3 regions of the Leucobacter sp. Psy1 genome follow, and region 1 is predicted to be linked to each of the others. Evidence: riboswitches for the same ligand, from Rfam matches in the RefSeq annotation. Region 1 holds a riboswitch; each other region holds the start of a gene.

Region 1 (6,697 bases):
GCACGGGGTCCTGAGGAGCGCCGTACGGCAGCTTGCCGACGAGATTGTCACGGAGAGGAAGGTCGCTCAGACTGGTCACGCGACCAGTCTACGCGGGGCACGCATTCGACTCCGATGAACGCGAGGACTAAGGAGCCGGGATCACGCCCGGCGCATCTGAGAAGCGGAGCGGGACCGCGATGCTCTCCCCCGCCTGCACGCTCGACCCGTCCATACCGTTCAGGGTGACCAGTTCGGCGACCAGGTCACGAGGGTCACCCTGCGGGTCCAGGGACTCTGCAATAGCCCAGAGCGAATCGCCCGGTGCCGCGACGACGGTGCTGAACGACTGCTCGCTCTGCTCGGCCGACGCGGACGCCGAGGTCGCACCCAGCGAAGCGAGGAGTGCGAGGAGGCCTGCAGCCAGGAGCGTGCCGAGGGTGCCGAACACGACTCGGCCCCGGTGCGTCAAGCGGAGGTGCGTTGCTTCACCCGTGATGGCGCCCTGAGCGTCGTCTCGTGCCTGATCGAATGCTGCGATGGCGGTCATTGCTCTCTCCTTTCGGATGAAACGTTCGAGTGTTCTCATCGAACCGAACGCTTCTTTCGAATATATATACCCCTTTTTCGAAGATCAAGTCAAGTGTTCGAATATTCCGCGGCGAAATCCGCGACACACTCGAATGGATGTTTGTTCCACTCGAACACTTCACCTACACTCGGGATCACGAGCAGCACTCAACCACGCACCTCTGACATTCGCGTCGCCGCCCCGGGAAAGGACCCACCGTGAGCCCCTCGAAGCCATCGAAATCCGCCAAGCCGCTCACCGAGAAGCAGCAGGCGATCCTCGAGTTCATTGGTCAGTCGGTGGCATCGCGCGGTTACCCGCCGAGCATGCGCGAGATCGGTGATGCGGTAGGGCTTGCCTCCCTGTCGAGCGTGACCCACCAGCTCACGCGACTGGAGCTGCTCGGATACCTCAGGCGCGACCCGAATCGGCCGCGCGCGCTCGAGATCCTCATCGAACTCCCGAGCATGAGCGACCCCACTCCCTCGAGCGCGACCCCGGAAGAGGCCGCGTATGTACCGCTGGTCGGGCAGATCGCGGCAGGCATTCCGATCACCGCGGAGCAGCAGGTGGACGAGGTCATGCCGGTGCCTCGGCACCTCGTGGGCGAGGGGCAGCTCTTCATGCTCCGTGTGGTCGGTGACTCCATGATCGACGCCGCGATCTGCGACGGCGACTACGTGGTGATCCGTCAGCAGAACGACGCCGAGAACGGCGATATCGTAGCGGCCCTCCTGGATGGAGAGGCGACCGTGAAGGTGCTCCGCCGCCGCGATGGGCACACCTGGCTGCTGCCGCGCAACAGCGCCTTCGAGCCCATCCTCGGCGACTTCGCCGACGTGCTCGGCAAAGTCGTCGCGGTCTTCCGCTCCCTCTGAGGGCCGAAACCTTGCCGCCCGGCGCTGACGACCCCGTCGGCACCGGGCGGTTTTTTGCGGGATTGGCCTTTTTGCACGCGGTTCAACTAATCTGGGAGCATGATCGCTCAATCGTCGGTGGCCGTTGATGTCGCCGGACTCGACCCCGATTTCGTCCCCTACGCCGATGGCCTCCAGCTGCAACGCACGGCGGCGGATCGCGTTGTCGCCGGGGAGGACGACGGCACCCTGATCCTGCTCGAACACGAGCACGTGTACACGGCAGGGCGGCGCGCGCGTCCGGAGGAGTACCCCACCGATGGCACTCCGGTCGTACCCGTTGATCGAGGGGGCCTCGTCACCTGGCACGGGCCAGGCCAGCTCGTCGGGTATCCCATCATCAAGCTCAGCCCGAACCGGGGCGTCGTCGACGTGGTCCGCGCGCTCGAGCAGGTCATCATCGACGTCTCCGCCGAGTTCGGGGTCACCGGGTACCGGGTCGCCGGTCGCACCGGGGTGTGGGCTCAGGCGGGAGCCGCCGAGGCGAAGTACGCGCAGATCGGTCTCCGTGCACGGGCGCACGTCATTACCCACGGTTTCGCCCTGAACTGCAGCAACTCGCTCGAACCGTTCGGCGGTTTCGTACCGTGCGGCATCACCGACGCCGGCGCGGCCACGCTGAGCACCCTCGCGGGAACGGCGATCACCCCTGCGGATGTGGTGCCGGTCATCACTCCGCGTCTGGTCGCCGCACTCGAGGAGCTCGCCGCATGAGCGCGCGCAACATCGGCGCCCCTCTCTCCGAGGTGCTCGCCGAGCAGACTAGAGCCGAAAAGGCGCTGAAGGTCGCGCCGCGTGAACCCGAACTGGTCGTCGCGACCGGAGGATGCGGAGGCGGGCAACCCCCCGCCGCTTCCGCCCCCTCGCCTGACCAGGAGGGACGACCCACCGCGAACGGGCGTACACTCCTGCGCATCGAGGCCAGAAACGCCGAGACTCCCATCGAGCGCAAGCCCGAGTGGATCAAGACGCGAGCCAAAACCGGTCCTGAGTACACCGACGTGCGAGGTCTCGTGCAGCGCGAGGGTCTCCACACGGTCTGCCAGGAGGCAGGATGCCCGAACATCTACGAGTGCTGGGAGGACCGCGAGGCGACATTCCTCATCGGCGGGTCGATCTGCACGCGGCGCTGCGACTTCTGCCAGATCACCTCGGGCAAACCGCTCCCCCTCGACACCGACGAGCCGCGTCGCGTCGCCGAGTCGGTGCGCACCATGGGCCTGCGCTACGCGACGATCACGGGCGTGACGCGAGATGATCTGCCGGATACCGGAGCCTGGTTGTACGCCGAGACCATCCGCCAGATTCACGAGTTGAACCCGGGCTCCGGGGTCGAGGTACTCGCGGACGACCTGGGTGGGCGTCCGTCCGATTTGCAGCAGGTATTCGACGCGAAGCCCGAAGTGTTCGCGCACAACCTCGAGACCGTTCCCCGCCTCTTCCGCAGCATCCGCCCTGGGTTCCGGTATCAGCGGTCGCTCGACGTCATCCGGCAGGCACGTGAGGCGGGGATGATCACGAAGTCGAACCTGATTCTCGGCATGGGCGAGGAGCGCGCGGAGGTGCACGACACGATGCAGGAACTGTTCGATTCCGGGTGCGACATCCTCACGCTCACCCAGTACCTGCGCCCGTCGAAACTGCACCGACCAGTGCATCGCTGGGTCCGCCCAGAGGAATTCGTCGAGCTCAAGGCCGATGCGGACGCGATCGGTTTCGCCGGAGTGCTCGCCGGGCCGCTCGTCCGCTCGTCGTATCGTGCGGGTCGGCTCTGGGCGCAGACGATGGCGGTTCAGAACCGTCCTGTTCCCGAGAACCTGCAGCACCTCGCCGACAAGGCGGCTGACGCGTTCCCGCAGGCGGTCTGAGACCTGCGTGCGTCGTGGGGCGGGGCTCATCCGTAGCGCCCCGCCCCACGACGCGTTAGGGTGGGTGGCAGTACCCCACGGGTGCCCGAGGCATCGGGCTGAGATCGCGCTTCGGCCGCGCGGGACCGTCGAACCTGATCTGGTCAGCACCAGCGGAGGAAGCGAGTCCCAGCATGATCCCCGATTTCCGTTGCCACGTGGTCACCGGCGGCGATGACCATCGTCGTACCGTCGAGGTGGCCCGCGCCGCAGCCGCGGGAGGTGCCGGCGTGGTGCAGGTCCGCTCGAAACCGATCTCCGCCCGCGCGCTCACCGAGCTCACGACGCACGTGGCCGAGGCGGTCGCCGCAGTTGCATCCGGTACGAGAGTGCTGGTCGACGACCGCGTCGATGTCGCGGCGGCGCTGGCGCTGCGCGGCGTTCCGGTACACGGGGTGCACATCGGGCAGGACGATGTGACGGTGCGCGACGCTCGCGCGCTCCTCGGCAGCTCGGCGATCATCGGCGTGACGACGGGCACGTGGGACCTCGTCCACGCCATCCACGACGTTGCCGACCTCGTGGACTACATCGGTGCCGGCCCGTTCCGCCCGACCCCGACGAAGGACTCGGGACGCCCGCCGCTCGGGCTCGCCGGTTACCCGTCGCTGGTGGCCGAATCCCCGGTCCCGGTGATCGCCATCGGAGATGTCACCGCTGAGGACGCTGCCGATCTCGCGCGCACCGGCGTCACCGGAGTCGCGATCTCGCGGGAGTTCATGGGGGCACGCGATCCGGAGGGACTGGCCAGGTCGGTGATCCGCGGGTTCGAGTCCGGACGATGAGCGGCATCGGCACGACGGATCGCGCCATCGTGATCGGCGGAGGCATTGTCGGCCTCGTGGCGTGCTTCGAACTCTCAGAGCTCGGCATTCCCGTCTCGCTCATCGATCCCGCTCCGGCGTCGGGTGCGACGCACCACGCGGGCGGCATGCTCGCGCCGATCGCCGAGGTGCAGTACCGGCAGGAGGCCCTCTTCCCGCTGATGCTGCGCTCGGCTGCCCTCTCCGCCGACGTCGTGCAGCGAGTCGGGGCGGCGACACCGCTACCGACCGGATACCGCGACGACGGGACGCTCGTGGTCGCGGCGGATCGCGCGGATGCCGACCATCTCCGGAGACTCGCCGACTACCAGCGCGCGCACGGGATGACGGTGGATCGCCTGACCGTGCGCGAGGCACGTCGTCTGGAGGGCGCCCTCGCACCCGGCCTCGCCGCCGCAGTCTCGATCGCAGGAGACCATCAGCTCGCACCGCGACGCTTCGCCGCCGCGCTCATCGACGCCCTCGAACGCCGCGGGACCGAGTTCATTCGCGAGCGGGCCGTCAGCCTCGACGGCGGCGACCCCTGCCGGTCGATCCGTTGCGAGTCGGGGGCCATCGATGCCTCTGGGGCGACCGTCGTGCTCGCGAATGGGATGGGTGCCGCCGACGTGACTGGGTGGTACCGCGGCGCGCACCCGCTCCGCCTCAGGCCGGTCGCCGGAGACATCATGACGCTGCGGGTCCCCGAGCGACTGCGTCCACTCACGACCCGGGTGATCCGCGCGTTCGTCGAGGATCGGCCGGTGTACCTCATCCCCCGCGACGACCGCACCGTCGTTCTCGGGGCGACCAGCCGCGAGGACGACGGGCGGCTCCCCCGAGCGGGTTCGCTTTACGACCTGCTTCGCGACGGGATTCGCGTGGTCCCCGGACTCGAGGAGTGCGAACTGCTCGAGGCGACGGTCGGTGTCCGTCCGGGTACTCCCGACGACCTGCCGTACCTCGGCCGAGCGGGGTCGAACCTCGTCGTCTCGACCGGCTATTTCAGGCACGGTGTCCTCCTGGCCGCGCTCGGCGGACGCGTGGTGTCCGACGCGGTATCCGGATCCGGCACCGTCGCCGACCTCGATATCTCGGCCTGCGACCCCTGGAGGCACGCCGAGCGCTCGGCGCCCTCCGGCACCCAGCAGGCTCCCGACCCCCACCAGCACGACTCGAGAGGAACCGACGCATGCACTACACCGTGAACGGCGATCCGCACGAAGCCGAGGCGATCAGCATCGCCGAGCTCGTCGCCGGCCTGACCTCGGCGACCCAGGGCGTCGCTGTCGCTCTGAACGGCGACGTGGTGCCGCGGTCCGCCTGGGATCGCGCACTGTCCGACGGCGACGCCGTCGACGTGCTCACCGCGGTGCAGGGCGGGTGACGGCGTGCTGACCATCGCCGACCGCACCTTCGACTCACGGCTCGTCATGGGCACGGGAGGGGCGACGTCGCACGCGCTGCTGGAGGAAGCCCTCGTCGCGAGCCGCACCGAACTCACGACGGTCTCCATGCGGCGCCACAGCGGCGACTCCGAGGCACAGGGAGAGTCGGTGTTCGCGCTGCTGGAGCGACTCGGGATCGCCCCGCTCCCCAACACCGCAGGGTGCCGCACCGCCCGCGACGCCGTCATTACGGCGAAGCTCGCCCGAGAAGCCCTCGGCACCGACTGGGTGAAGGTCGAGGTCATCGCCGACGAGCGCACTCTGCTCCCCGACACCGCGGAGCTCCTCGATGCCTGCGAGCTGCTCGTCGCGGAGGGGTTCACGGTGCTCGCCTACACGTCCGATGACCCCGTGGTCGCCGCGCGACTCGAGGACTCGGGTGTGGCGGCCGTCATGCCGCTCGGCTCCCCCATCGGCACTGGCCTCGGGATCCTGAACCCGCACAACATCGAGCTGATCTGCAATCGCGCCACGGTGCCCGTGCTGCTCGACGCCGGCGTCGGCACCGCCTCGGACGCCGCGCTCGCGATGGAGCTCGGATGCTCCGGCGTGCTGCTGGCGAGCGCCGTCAACCGGTGCCAGGACCCCGTGGTGATGGCGCAGGCGATGCGTCACGCCGTCGAGGCCGGCGCTCTCGCCCGGCAGGCCGGCCGCATCCCGAAACGGGAGCACGCCGTCGCGTCGTCCACCTTCGATGGTCTCGCGAGCTGGGCGGAGCAGGTCCTGTGACCCGCCCGCCCGCAGCGCTGGACGAACGGGAGCTCAGACGCATCGCCAGGCAACTCGCCCTCCCCGGGTTCGGGCTGCCCCAGCAGGAACGACTCGCCGAAGCCCACGTGCTCGTCATCGGCGCGGGAGGGCTCGGCTGCCCGGCCATGCAGTCGCTGGCGGCCGTCGGCGTCGGGCGCATCACCGTGATCGACGACGACGACGTGGATCTCAGCAACATCCACCGGCAGATTCTCTTCGGCGCGGACGACGAGGGGCGTCCGAAGGTCGAGGTCGCCGCCGAACGGCTTCAGCGTCTCCAGCCCGGGATCACCGTCACGCCGCTGCGCACACGGCTCACCTC
Region 2 (6,697 bases), 1.4 Mb from region 1:
ACGTGCGCTCGCCGTCACCTCGGTCGACGAGTTCGTGACCCTGGTCGGCGAGCTCGAGCGCGAGGGACTCGGCGGGTTCTTCGGCATGGGCGTCGACAACGATCCCGGCGACCCGAGCCGCTACATCGTCTTCGTCATGCAGGGCGGTATCGGGCTGCCCGACGAGTCCTACTTCCGCGAGGACCAATTCGCCGAGATCCGCGAGCAGTACCGCGCCCACATCGCGCGGATGCTGCAGCTCGTCGCCGCCGACACCGGATTGGATGCCGCGGAGACGGCCGATCCGGATCGCCTCGCCGAACTCGCCTACGACCTCGAGCGGCGGATCGCCGGGCACCACTGGGACAAGGTCGCGAGCCGGGACATCCAGAAGCTGTACAACCTGCGCACCTTCGTCGAGCTCCAGGAGCTCACCCCCGGACTGGACTGGAAGCGCTACCTGACGGCGCTCGGCGCTTCGGAGGACGCCTTCGCGGAGGTCGTCGCCGGTCAGCCCGACGCGCTCACCGGGCTCGCTTCGCTCCTCGTCGAGGAGGAGCTCGAGGCGTGGAAGGCCTGGCTCATCTGGCAGATCGTCCGTGGCGCCTCGGCACTCCTGTCGCAGGAGATCTCGCGTGCGAACTTCGAGTTCTACGGCACCGCGCTCACCGGTGCGACCGAGCAGCGCGCCCGCTGGCGCCGCGGCGTGTCCTTCGTCGAGGGATCGATGGGCGAGGCCGTCGGCCGCCTCTACGTCGGGCGCCACTTCGACGAGACGGCGAAGGCCACCATGGATGAACTCGTCGAGTACCTCATCGCCGCGTACCGCGAATCCATCGGCCAGCTGGACTGGATGGGCGACGCCACGAAGCAGCGCGCGCTCGAGAAGCTCGAGAAGTTCGTGCCAAAGATCGGGTACCCGGTGAAGTGGCGCGACTACTCGTCGCTGCAGGTCGACTCGGGGGACCTGCTCGGCAACTCGGCGCGGGTCGCCGAGTTCGAGCTGCGCCGCGAGCTCGACAAGGTCGGTAAGCCGATCGATCGCGACGAGTGGTTCATGACGCCTCAGACCGTCAACGCCTACTACAACCCCGGGTTCAACGAGATCGTGTTCCCTGCGGGGATCCTGCAGCCGCCGTTCTTCGACAAGCACGCCGACATGGCCGCGAACTACGGTGCGATCGGTGCCGTGATCGGGCACGAGATCGGCCACGGCTTCGACGACCAGGGGTCGCGATACGACGGCGACGGCAAGCTCACCGACTGGTGGACCGAGGAAGACCGAGCCGCGTTCGAGCAGCGCACCAAGTCCCTCATCGACCAGTACAACGCGCTCTCACCCGAGGGCGCCGACGGACAGACCGTCAACGGGGAGCTCACGATCGGCGAGAACATCGGTGACCTCGGCGGCATGGCAATCGCGTGGCGTGCGTACCAGCGCTCTCTGCATGGGGAAGAAGCACCCGTGATCGACGGGCTCACCGGCGCCGAGCGATTCTTCCTCTCCTGGGCCCAGGCCTGGCAGCAGGCGTCGCGGCCCGCCGAGACCGTGCGGCTGCTGACGATCGATCCGCACTCGCCGAACGAGTTCCGCTGCAACCAGATCGTGCGGAACCTCGACGCGTTCCACGAGACCTACGGCACGCAGCCGGGTGACGCCCTCTGGATGGACCCTGACGAGCGCGTCTCGATCTGGTAGACGACGCGCCGAACTCACCCGCAGGGTTACGCGGTGCGCGGTACGACCGTGAACCGCCGGTTCTCGAGGCTCGGGTTGGTCTTCCGCACGTCGGCGATGCGCTGAGGATCGATCCTGGCGCTCGCGACCGTCATCGCGCGCTCACCGGCAGCGGCGACCGTCACGCCCATCGGGTCGACGATCATGCTCTGCCCGGAGCAGCGCGGTGCGGTCTGCCCGCAGGCCGCGACATATACCGTGTTCTCGATCGCGCGGGCGCGCACGAGCGTGTCCCACTGCTGCTCCTTGAGCGGCCCGGCCATCCACGCGGCAGGGAGGACGATCACGTCGGCCCCCTGGTCGACGAGCCAGCGGCTCATCTCGGGGAAGCGCAGGTCGTAGCAGGTGGCAGCGCCGATACGGACCCCCTCCACATCGAAGACGAGCGGTGACTCGATGTTCGCCGGGATCACGGTGTCGGACTCGCGGAACCCGAACGCGTCGTACAGGTGGATCTTTCGGTACACGCCCGTGAGCTCGCCGGTCTTCGACAGGGCCACGAGGGTGTTGGACACTCGATCGTCGTCCGGGTCGGACTCGTTGATGCCCACGACAACAGCGATGCCGTGCTCGCGCGCCGAGTCGCGCAGCGCCGTGACGAACGGCCCATCGAGCGGCTCGGAGTGGTTCTGATCCGGCTGCGTCTTCTCGAAGTCGGCGTACATCGAGTACTCGGGCAGCACCACGAGGTGGCTCGTCGCAGCAGCTCGGGCGATGAGCTCCTGGCAGGATGCGAGGTTCTCCTCCACATCGGTCCCTGCGGCGAACTGGGCGACGGAGATGGTGGGGTCGGTCATGTCGAGGGTTCCTCTCGATCGACGGGGGTCGTGCAGGTCTCTCCCGATTATCCCGGGATGAGCGGAAAGTCGCACACCCCTACCGTGCGGGGAGCAGGCGTGATTGATCTGGTGTGACGTCCGAGGGCCCCGCGGCGATCCCCACCTGCCCGAAGAAGTCGTGCTCCCACCTGGCGGATGCGAGGAACGCCTGCCACATGCGCCCCCGAAGAGCCGGCCGGGCCTCTGACGCGAGCGTCGTCACGAGTGCGATGGCGGACTCGGTGTCCGCGGCGAAGGCCTGGTCGTCGTAGGTGGCGATCCACTCGGCGTAGGGGTGTTCGGGGTCGCGCGCGAACGCCCCGAGCTCGCCGCGGAAGAGCCGGGTGCCGATGTCGCTGTACATCCAGAAGCAGGGGAGCGCTGCCGCCGCGGCGACGGCGTACCCGTCCTCGCAGGATGCCACGAGGTGATTCGTGTACCCCGTCGTGATTGCGGATGCGGCTCCGATCGGAGCCCCGCCGAGACGGTCCCGGTGCAGTTCGAGCTCACCGATGAGGGCCCCCTGCGCCGCGTGTAGCCAGAATCGCTGCGCGGCGGGATCCGGAGCGAGGGTCGAGAGCCGCGCGAGCACCCGGGCGTATTCGCCGAGATAGATGGAGTCCTGCGCGACGTACTCCAGGAACGCGCTGCGCGGGAGGGTGCCCGCAGCCAGCCGGGTGATGAATGGCAGGGCGTCGGTCGTTGCACGAATGTCGGCGATGGCGTTCCACCACTCGGAGCGGATGTCGTCCGCGGTTCCCGCCGCCCCGTCGACGTCGCCGCGCCTCCAGAGACCGGCGAAGTGGTGAAGCGGACCGCTGCCGCGCCCGACGTCGAGGGTGTCCGATGCAGCGAGGCTCTCACGGAGCCAGATGCGAGCCTCCCCGATGGCCGCCGCCCAGTCGTCACCGCGGGCGATCCGAGTTGCGACGGCGGAGGAGAGGGAGCAGCCGGTGCCGTGGGAGTTGCGGGTGCGGATCCGCGTTCCCTCGAACGCCACGACCTCGCCCGCGGGGTCGACCAGTGCATCGGGCGACGCCGATCCTGCGAGATGACCGCCCTTCGCGAGCACCCGGACTCCGTGCAGAGCGGCGACGGCACCGGCCTGCTCCAGCATGGCGTCCCAGGACTCGGCGACGGGGCCGCCGGCGATGACCGCGAGTTCGGGGAGGTTCGGGGTGATGAGGTCGGCGAGAGGGAGGATTCGCTGGAGCGCGTCCTCCGCTTCGGTGCCGAGCAAGCGATCGCCGCTGGCCGCCACCATGACCGGGTCGATGACGACGACCGGCGGGCGGGTGCGCTCCAGCCAGTCGGCGACTGCTGTGATCACCTCGGGAGTACCGAGCATGCCGACCTTCACCGCGTCGATGCGCACGTCATCGGAGACCGCGTCGAGCTGCGCCGTCAGAAATGCGACGGGAGGAACATGCACCTCCCGCACCCCGCAGGTGTTCTGGGCGACGAGGGCGGTCACCGCCGCCATCCCGTAGCCGCCGTTCGCGGCGATGGCCTTCAGATCGGCCTGGATTCCGGCCCCGCCAGTCGGGTCGGTCCCGGCAATCGAGAGCACATTGACAACATCGACGTATGGTTCGCTCACTGCGACATCCCTCCGCTCGTCTCAACGAGATCAGGTTCGACGGGTGTGATCTCAGCCGCTGGTGCGGCACCCCGTGTCGTTGAGGGCGAGTCTAGCGCAGAGCGTTGGCCGCTGTCTCGGGGCTCGCGTCGGCGGCGCCACCGTGCTCGGTGCAGCGCTCGTCCCGGTGCTCAGGGCAGGCGACGAATCGGGCCCGGCAGGAGGGATCGGCGCAGTTCACGAGGGTGTTCGATCCGGATCCGCAGACCGCGCACCGCCCGACCACTTCGGCGGGGTCCCCCTCTTCGCCCCCGAAGTCGACGGTCTCGCGGCCGTCGAACACGGCGAGCGACCCGTGCCACAGCCCCTCGTTGCCGAACGCTTCGCCGTAGCGGACGATGCCGCCGTCCAGCTGGTACACCTCGGTGAAGCCGCGCTCGACCATCGCGGCGGAGAGGATCTCGCAGCGGATACCCCCGGTGCAGTAGGTGACGACCGGACGCCCTTTCAAATCGTCGAACGCACCGCTGTCGATCTCCTCGATGAACCCGTGCGTGCTGCTGACGGCGGGAACGACCGCGTTCTCGAAACGACCAACGGCGGCTTCGTACGCGTTGCGTCCGTCGAAGAACACGACGTCGTCACCCCGCTGCGCGACGAGGTCGTTCACCGCCTGCGGGCTGAGGTGCGTGCCGCCGCCCACCACGCCGTTCGCGTCCACCCGGGTTTCATCGGCGAGACCGAACGCCACCAACTCATCGCGCACCTTCACGCTGAGTCGAGGGAAGTCCCGCGAGCGGCGCCAGGGGGCGCGTCGGTCGACGCCGTGGAGCGGCTCAGCGGTGTCGTCGGCGAACCCGGTGCCGTCGCTCCACTTGAACTCGATCCCCGAGAAGGGGCCGTACTCGCGGGTGCGTCTTGCGTAGAGCTTGCACGCGTCGAGCTCGCCGCCTACGGTGCCATTGATGCCGTGGGGCGAGATGATGATGCGGCCCCGGAGCCCCAGCGACTCGCAGAGCTCACGCTGCCACAGCCGCACCGCCTCCGGGTCTGCCACCGGTGCGAACACGTAGTACAGCAGGATCTTCGACTCGCTCACCCGTCAATGGTATTCGCCCTGCCTCGGCACTTGCTCCGGCTCCCCGGCCGTGACGTCGACGGGTCAGTCGCCGACGGGTCAGGCGTCACTCAGCGCGTTCGCCGTGTGCTCGGAGGCGTTCGCGATGCGCTGCTGCTGCTCGGGGGTCCGGGCGAGCGGGGGCACCACTTCGTGTTCAGCGGTGACGATGACGACGTCGTGGTCGACGTGGTTGACCATCGCGTGGACGGCATCGATGAAGTCGCCGCTCTTGATGGCGTCGAGAATGAGGGCGTGATCCCGCTCCATTTCGGTGCCCGTGGCGACGTTCGCGAGCCGACCTCGGTGCTCGGGGGCGCGCAGCTGATCGTTGATGCCCGAGTAGAGAGAGGCGAGGAGTCGGTTCTTGGCCGCGTCGAAGATGAGACGGTGGAATCGGCTGCTGAACGCCGTGTCGGCGTCCTCGTTCACGAGTCCGAGCACCGGGCACCGGGTGCAGCCGAGCTCGGTGGCCGCCGCCTGCTCGAGTGCGGCGATGTCTTCATCGGTGCGGTGGAGTGCGGCCTGCTGTGCTGCCTCGACCTCGAGAGCTCGCCGGTAGCTCAGGATCTCCTCGAGCGTGAAGTCGGCGAGGTACTCGTTGAGCAGGGTGCTCGTCGGTGCGGACGAGCGCACGAACGTGCCGCGGCCCGGGAGCGTCTCGAGCATGCCGATGCTCGCGAGCGATCGCACGGCCTCGCGCACCGTCGAGCGGCCGACTCCGGTCTGCTCGGCCAGCTCGGGTTCGATCGGGATGCGCTCACCGACCGCCCACTCGCCCGTCGTGATCTTCCGTCGGAGGAACGCCAGAGTGGCGCGTGCCCGCTCAGATCCCGTGGTGATGGCCATCAACGCCTCCCGCTGCTCGTCGCCGAACCCCCAGTATAGGTCGCGCTCCCGACACTGCTCCTGGGGTTGCAGTATCGCGCTCAGGAAAGCAGGTGCGTCACAATGGCGGAATGTGCAGTCAGTCGAGCAGGGGTTGGTTCGTGGCATCCCGATGGTGGCATAGCGCGATCGCGGCCGTCATCCTGGCTGCCCTGGTGATCCAGCTGGTCCTAGTTTTCTCCGGTGGAGCGGACGCCAACTCCGGGGAGAGCGGTACAGCAGTGAGTATCCCGGTACGGCTGTGGCGCTTGTTCAGCTTCTTCACCATTGAAAGCAATATTGCCGTGCTGGTCGTGTGTCTGCTGATCGTCGCTCACCCGATGCGTCGCGGGATCTGGTGGGAAATAGCCCGATTGAACGCGCTGCTCGCGATCACGATCACCGGCATCGTCTACGCTGTCATCCTTGCGCCGCAACTCCAACTTTCCGGCTGGGCGCTCGCGGCGTCCATCGGGTTTCACTACATCTCGCCATGGGCGACCGTGGCCGGATGGCTGATCTTCGGGCCACGCCGACGCTTTCGCTGGTCGACCGTCGCCGGCGCGTTCGTCCTCCCGATCGCGTGGCTGGTCTACATC
Region 3 (6,697 bases), 270 kb from region 1:
GCAGGTCGTCGACGAGCGCTCGCACGCGGCGCTTGATCTCGTCGCGGATGGGACGCACCGCCTCGATCCCTTGACCGGCCGGGTCGTCGAGCGTCCAGTCCTCGTATCGTTTGCCGGGAAAGATCGGACACGCGTCCCCGCACCCCATGGTGATCACGACGTCCGAGGCTTGGACGGCGTCGGGCGTCAGCAGCTGGGGTGCGGCTCCGGCGAGGTCGATCCCCTCTTCACGCATAGCGACGACGGCGACCGGGTTGATGTCGTCGGCGGGGATCGACCCGGCCGAGCGAACCTCGATGCGCCCCTCTGCGAGAGAGCGGAGATAGCCCGCAGCCATCTGGGACCGGCCGGCATTGTGCACGCAAACGAAGAGCACGGACGGCGTTGATTCGGTCATGCGGCGACCCGTTGATTCGACACTTCTCTATCTTGTTGCCTGTCGCACCGACCGTCAAACCCGGTCATCGGCGTACACTGCTGTCCACCGACGCGAGCGGAGGAGAAGTCCATGGAGGCCGTCCCAGTGCTGCGTATCGCCCCTCCGGGGCTGGACGATCTGCGTCCCTTGCCCGTCGAAGGAACTCGGCACTGGTGGGGCGGTGCGCTCGATGTGGAGGCGCTCGCGCTGGGCTCGGTCGGCGCGGCGGCCGCCTCCCTCAATCGCCTGCTCGGGCGGACGGCGGTGCAGCGGATCCTCTCGCCCCGGGTCGCCGCTTCGTTCGACTCCCCCGGTGTGCTCCGCATCGACGGCGCACCGATCCGCGCATTCTCCGGACTGTCGCGCTTCTTTCCGACGGCGGACGGCTGGGTTCGCACGCACGGCAACTACCCGCATCATGCCCGCCTCCTGCTGCAGGCGCTGAGTGTCGACCGCGCCGAAGCCGTGCCCGCGGCCCTCGCGGAGATGACGAGCCTCGAAGCCGAGCAGCGGATCCAATCCATCGGCGCTGTGGGCGCCGCAGTGCGCACCCGTCGGGAGTGGGGGTCCAGCGCACTCGCGACTCGCACGCCGACGGCGCAGTGGATCGACATCGCACTCGATGACCGCGCAGCAGCGGGATCAAGCGGCAACCCGTGGATCCCGGACGACACGTCGTCCCGCCCGCTCCGCGGCCTCCGCGTGCTCGACCTCACCCGCACGATCGCCGGGCCGATCTCGTCCCGGCTCATGACGGCGCTCGGCGCTGAGGTGCTCCGGGTGGACCCGCCGGCGAACCCGGAGCTTGAGGCGCAGCACATCGACGGGGATCCGGGCAAGTACACCGCCGCAGCCGACCTTGGGCGCCCGGAGACGCGAGCGCGGTTCCACGAGCTGCTCGCGTCGGCGCACGTGCTGCTGCTCGGCTACCGCGCAGGCAGCCTCGACCGGTTCGGGCTCGGCCTCGACGCACTGCGCGAGCGATACCCGGGGCTGTCGGTGGTGCGGTTCAACGCCTGGGGATGGGGCACAGCGTGGCAAGATCGGCGCGGATTCGACAGCGTCGTACAGGCGGCGTGCGGCATCGCCGACGCGTACCGCAGCGCGGACGGAAGCCCCGGTGCGCTGCCCGTGCAAGCGCTCGATCATGCCACGGGCTACGGCATCTTCGCGGCGACGATGTCGCTGCTCACGGCACGGGCCCAGAGCGGCACCACGGGTCACGCGCGTCTCGCCCTCGCTTCCACGGCTGACCTCTTGTTCGAGTTGTCGGTAGCCGGCAGGGATCCTGATGGAGAGCTCGTCCAGACGCTCCCGCCAGAGGCGCCGCTCACGCGGTCCAGCGGGTACGGTGAGCTCGCCTACGCGGCTCCCCCGTTCGACCTTGCCACCGAGCCGCTCGACTATCCGTTCGCTCCCCGACCGCATGGGAAGGACCCGCTGAAGTGGCGAGGCCCGCGCTGACCCGAGTCTTCCGCTAGGCTTCCGACTCGTGGAAACCACCCTGAACCGCCGTCTCGGCGTCCCCGGCATCGTCTTCATGGTCATCGCCGCGGCGGCTCCGATCACCGTCGTCGCCGCGAACTTCCCGATCATCCTGTCGGTGTCCGGATCGATCGGCGCTCCCATGATGGTGCTCGCCGCGACCGTGATCCTCGTCCTCTTCTCGGTCGGCTACGCCTGGATGACGCCGCGCGTGCCCGACGCTGGAGCGTTCTACTCCTACGTGCATCGCGGACTCGGGCGATGCCCCGGGCTCGGCACCGCGGCCATCGCGCTGCTCTCGTACGTGCTGCTCACGGTGTCGATGACCTGCTACCTCGGAGTGCAGACGGGCAACCTCATCGCGCTGTGGACGGGCGCCGAAGTGCCGTGGTGGCTCATCTCAGGCGTCATGATCGTGATCGTGGGACTGCTCGGCTACCGCGACATCGAACTGTCGGCGAAGGTGCTCGGCGTCGTGCTCGTGCTCGAGGTCGTCGCAGTGCTCGCGATCGACATCGGTGTGCTCGCCTCGGGCCGGGAGCTCACCGCGACCCCGTTCAGCCCGGTCGAGGCACTGTCGGGCGCACCGGGACTCGGACTGCTGTTCGCGTTCCTCGGGTTCTTCGGGTTCGAGGCGACGGCGGTGTTCCGCAACGAAGCGAAGGATCCCGAGCGGACCGTTCCGCGCGCCACCTACATCGCGGTCGGCACGATCGGCGCCCTGTACTTCGTGTCGTCGTGGCTCGTGATCTCGGGGCTGGGCGGGACCGACGCCGTCGCCGCGGCGAACGAGAACCCGGACGGCGTCGTGGTCGCCCTCGCGGGCGAGGTCGTCGCGCCCATCATCGCCGATCTAGTGCAAGTGCTCGTCGTGACGAGCATGTTCGCGTGCATGCTCGCGTTCCACAACATCGTCACGCGGTACCTCTTCACGCTCGGCCAGCGCGGCGTGCTGCCGCAGAGCCTCGCCGGCGTCCACCCCAGGCACCGGGCGCCCTCACGCGCTTCGCTCTGGGTGACCGGGATCACGGCCGCGGTGGTGCTGGTCTCCGCGCTCGCGCAGCTCGACCCCGTGCTGCAGATCTACACCTGGTACTCGGGCGCCGGGGCCGTCGGCGTCATCTGGATGATGGCGCTCACGAGCTTCGCCGTCGTCGCGTTCGGCGCGCGGCACCGCGGAGACTCGGGCGATGCCGCGCCGGTCGGCGTGACTCTCTCTGCCGTGGCCGGCGGCATCGGACTCCTGCTCGTGCTCGGCATATCGATCTGGAATTTCCCGTTCCTCGTCGGCGGCACGCTCGCGGCGATCATCTGGGGCGTTGTACTCGCGGGGGTCTTCATCGTCGGGCTGGCGATTCCGGCCAGGCGTGCGGCAGCAGTCACCGAAAGCGACTCCCGCGAGCCACTCATACGCTAGGGTGATCCGAGAAGACACGGGGTGCCGCATCCGGCGGCTGAGATCACACCCGTCGAACCTGATCCAGTTCGTACTGGCGAAGGGAATGTCCGCATGAATCTCCTGCGTTCCAGGCACCCCGCACCTAACCGGTGTGCCCTGAGCCGTCGGGCCGCTCCGCATTCCCTCGCCCTCGAGGAAAGCGAGAGTCCATGCCCACGTCACACCACCCCACCCGGCGTATCACCAGCGCCCTCAGCGTCACCGCCGCGATCGCGGTCCTCGCGGCACTCGTCGGCTGCTCCGGGGCCGGCGCCGCGGAATCCGACGCAGAACCCCCGACGGTCCGGTTCGCACTCGACTGGACGCCGAACACGAACCACACGGGTCTCTACGTCGCACTGAACCAGGGGTACTTCGCCGAGGCGGGCATCGACGTCGAGGTGCTGCCCTTCAACAACAGCAATCCCGAGGTGCTCGTCGATGCGGGCCAGGCGGAGTTCGGCATCAGCTTCCAAGACACCGCCACCCTGTCCATGGCCTCGGGGGCCGACCTCCGCTCGGTGCTCGCCGTTCAGCAGACGTGGACCACCGAGGTCGCTGTGCTCGCTGAGCGGGACGACATCGAGAGCCCCGCCGACCTCGACGGGCTCGTCTTCGGCGGATTCGACAACCCCGCGGAGACCAGCACGATGCGCGGCGTCGTGGAGGCGGCAGGCGGATCCGGCGACTTCGAGACGGTCGTGCTCGGCACGAGCGCCTACGAAGCGCTGTACGCCGGGGAGGTCGACTTCACGGTGCCGTTCGTGGCCTGGGAAGGGATCGAGGCCGAGCACCGCGGCGTCGATCTGAAAACGTTCGCCTACACCGACTCCGGCTTTCCGGATGCGTACCAGGTGATCGTCGCCGGCAACGCGAGCTGGATGGAGGAGCACCCCGACCTCGCCCGCGGGTTCGTGCAGGCGCTCGCTCGAGGCTACAAGGACGCGATCGATGATCCGGAGGCCGCCGCCGAGATGCTGCAGGAGGAGAACGCCAGCCTCCTGACCGACCTGGATCTGCTCGTGGAGAGCCAGCGCATGCTCTCGGAGCAGTTCATGCTCGACGAGGCGGGCGAGTTCGGCAGGCAGACGGAAGCGCAGTGGAGCGAGCTCGGGGACTTCTACTTCGATGCCGGCCTGCTCGCGGAACGCGACGGATCGCCGCTCGCCGAGCGGCCAGACTGGTCCGCGTTCTTCACCAACGAATACCTCGAGGACTGAGGGTGCGGGCACATCGCCGGACGCACCTGTGGGTGCCGCTCGCCGGCTTCGGCGCGCTGCTGTGCGTGTGGGAGATCGCCGTGCGCCTCACCGAGGTGCGCCCGCAGATACTCCCCGCCCCGTCGCTCGTCGCGAGTTCGGGCTGGGCGCACCGGTCGGCGATCTTCGAGCACGCCGTGGCCACGCTCGGCGTCACCGCCGTGGGCTTCGGCATCTCACTGGTGTGCGCGTGGGCGATCGCGATCGCCATCGACTGGTCGTCGCTGCTCCGCCGTGGCGTCATCCCGCTGCTGGTCGCCTCGCAGACGATCCCGATCGTCGCGATCGCCCCGCTCATGATCATCTGGTTCGGCTTCGGACTGCTGCCGAAGGTGATCGTGGTGGCGCTCGTCACGTTCTTCCCGATCGCGATCGGACTCGTCGAGGGGTTCGCCCGCACCGACCGCGAGGCTTCGGCGCTGCTGCGCAGCATGGGTGCCGGGCGGATCCGCGAGTTCTTGCTCGTACGACTGCCGTCCGCACTGCCGTCGTTCTTCACTGCGCTCCGCATCGGCATCACCTATGCCGTGGTCGGTGCGATCTTCGCGGAGTACGTCGGCGCCCAGCACGGGCTCGGCATCTACATGAGCGTCCAGAAGAACGCGTTCCGCACCGACCTCGTGCTCGCCGCGGTCGGGGTGACCGCGGCGCTCAGCATCGCCCTGTACCTCTCGACGATCATCGTCGAACGTCTCGTCATCCCCTGGCACATCACCGAGCGGAGAGCCGCGCATGAGCACTGAACCGCAACCGAGCACAGAACCGCACCCGGGCCTCGAGCTCGGAGGGATCTCGCGCGAGTTTCCGCTGCCCGGCGGATCATCTCGGCAGGTCCTCGATGAGGTGTCGTTCTCAGTGGCTCCCGGTGAGTTCGTCTCCGTCATCGGGCCCTCGGGCTGCGGCAAGAGCACCCTCTTCTCCCTCATCGCGGGTCTCGATTCGCCCTCAGCGGGCACCCTCCGAATCGACGGTGCAGATGCTGTCGGCCGCCGTGATCATGCGGCGTACATGCCGCAGCAGGATCTGCTCTTCCCCTGGCGCACCGTACTCGGCAACGCGGCGCTCGGGCTCGAGGTCCAGGGCGTGCCGCGTCGGCTGGCGCGGGCCCGTGCGCGCGAGTGGTTCCCGCGATTCGGCCTGGCCGGGTTCGAGGATGCGCTCCCCCACGAGCTCTCAGGTGGCATGCGTCAGCGCGCGGCGCTGCTCCGCACCGTCGTCCAGGAGCGTCGCACCCTCCTGCTCGACGAACCGTTCGGAGCCCTCGACGCACTGACGAAACGCGAGCTGCAGGCGTGGCTCCAAGAGGTCTGGCTCGAACACGACTGGACCGCGCTGCTCATCACGCACGACGTCCGGGAGGCGATCCTGCTCTCGGATCGGGTCGTCGTCCTCTCCCCGCGACCCGCGAGGGTGCTGGCGGAGGTCGACGTCGCATTGCCACGCCCGCGCGGAGTGGAGGTCCTCTCCGACCCCGAGTTCATCGGGCTGGAGCGAACGCTGCTGGAAGCCCTCGGAGTGGATTCAGCGCGCTGAGTCGAGCGCCTGCTGCCAGAAGTCGGCCTCGAGCCGGGTCGCGGTGCGGAAGATCCGGACCAGCGCATCGAATCGCTCCCTCGAGACCGTCTCGCCGCCGAGAGCATCGAGTCTCCCGACAGCGAGCTCAGCTGCGCCTTGGAATTCGGCGCCGGCGTACTCGCCGATCCACTCGGCGTAGGGATGATCCGCGGTGGCACGACGTGCGGGATCGAGTGCGGTACCGATCTCCGCGTAGCCGATCGCGCAGGGAGCGAGCGCGACGTGCAGATCGAGCAGGTCGCCGGCCATGCCGGTGTCGAGCACGTAGCGGGTGTAGGCGACCGTCGCCTGCTTCTCGGAGGCGCGATCGAGCTCTTCCTCGGAGATCCCCCACCTCGCCGTGAGCCGGCGGTGCAGGTCGGTTTCGTGCAGGATCGCCTCCAGCGCGCCGCTCGCGTCGCGGATGTCGGAGAGACTGCGGCTCTTGTACGCGGCGAGTGCGTTCGCTCGCGCGAACTGCACCAGGAACAGGTAGTCCTGCACCAGGTAGTCCTGGAACGCGCCGAGCGGCACCGTGCCGGA

What was found. A riboswitch is a leader RNA that binds a small molecule or an ion and turns the genes downstream of it on or off. The one in region 1 is predicted to bind thiamine pyrophosphate.
Region 2: linked by a shared signal. The riboswitch ahead of K8P10_RS14410 (bifunctional hydroxymethylpyrimidine kinase/phosphomethylpyrimidine kinase) and the one ahead of K8P10_RS05525 (thiamine phosphate synthase) in region 1 are both predicted to bind thiamine pyrophosphate.
Region 3: linked by a shared signal. The riboswitch ahead of K8P10_RS06750 (ABC transporter substrate-binding protein) and the one ahead of K8P10_RS05525 (thiamine phosphate synthase) in region 1 are both predicted to bind thiamine pyrophosphate.

Annotation. Positions count from the first base shown of each region.
Region 1 covers NZ_CP083692.1:1,163,294-1,169,990, reverse strand. The annotation lists gene K8P10_RS05550 (histidinol-phosphate transaminase) at 1-79, opposite strand, end outside; gene K8P10_RS05545 (LysM peptidoglycan-binding domain-containing protein) at 128-529, opposite strand; gene lexA (transcriptional repressor LexA) at 769-1,428, shown strand; gene lipB (lipoyl(octanoyl) transferase LipB) at 1,528-2,181, shown strand; gene lipA (lipoyl synthase) at 2,178-3,335, shown strand; TPP riboswitch at 3,403-3,514, shown strand; gene K8P10_RS05525 (thiamine phosphate synthase) at 3,509-4,159, shown strand; gene thiO (glycine oxidase ThiO) at 4,156-5,385, shown strand; gene thiS (sulfur carrier protein ThiS) at 5,370-5,564, shown strand; gene K8P10_RS05510 (thiazole synthase) at 5,569-6,354, shown strand; gene K8P10_RS05505 (ThiF family adenylyltransferase) at 6,351-6,697, shown strand, end outside.
Region 2 covers NZ_CP083692.1:3,031,628-3,038,324, reverse strand. The annotation lists gene K8P10_RS14420 (M13 family metallopeptidase) at 1-1,678, shown strand, start outside; gene K8P10_RS14415 (carbon-nitrogen hydrolase family protein) at 1,705-2,514, opposite strand; gene K8P10_RS14410 (bifunctional hydroxymethylpyrimidine kinase/phosphomethylpyrimidine kinase) at 2,594-4,135, opposite strand; TPP riboswitch at 4,126-4,219, opposite strand; gene K8P10_RS14405 (rhodanese-related sulfurtransferase) at 4,227-5,213, opposite strand; gene K8P10_RS14400 (FadR/GntR family transcriptional regulator) at 5,292-6,080, opposite strand; gene K8P10_RS14395 (Pr6Pr family membrane protein) at 6,221-6,697, shown strand, end outside.
Region 3 covers NZ_CP083692.1:1,433,812-1,440,508, reverse strand. The annotation lists gene K8P10_RS06765 (arsenate reductase ArsC) at 1-397, opposite strand, end outside; gene K8P10_RS06760 (CoA transferase) at 509-1,882, shown strand; gene K8P10_RS06755 (APC family permease) at 1,911-3,320, shown strand; TPP riboswitch at 3,328-3,423, shown strand; gene K8P10_RS06750 (ABC transporter substrate-binding protein) at 3,512-4,561, shown strand; gene K8P10_RS06745 (ABC transporter permease) at 4,564-5,343, shown strand; gene K8P10_RS06740 (ABC transporter ATP-binding protein) at 5,333-6,133, shown strand; gene tenA (thiaminase II) at 6,122-6,697, opposite strand, start outside.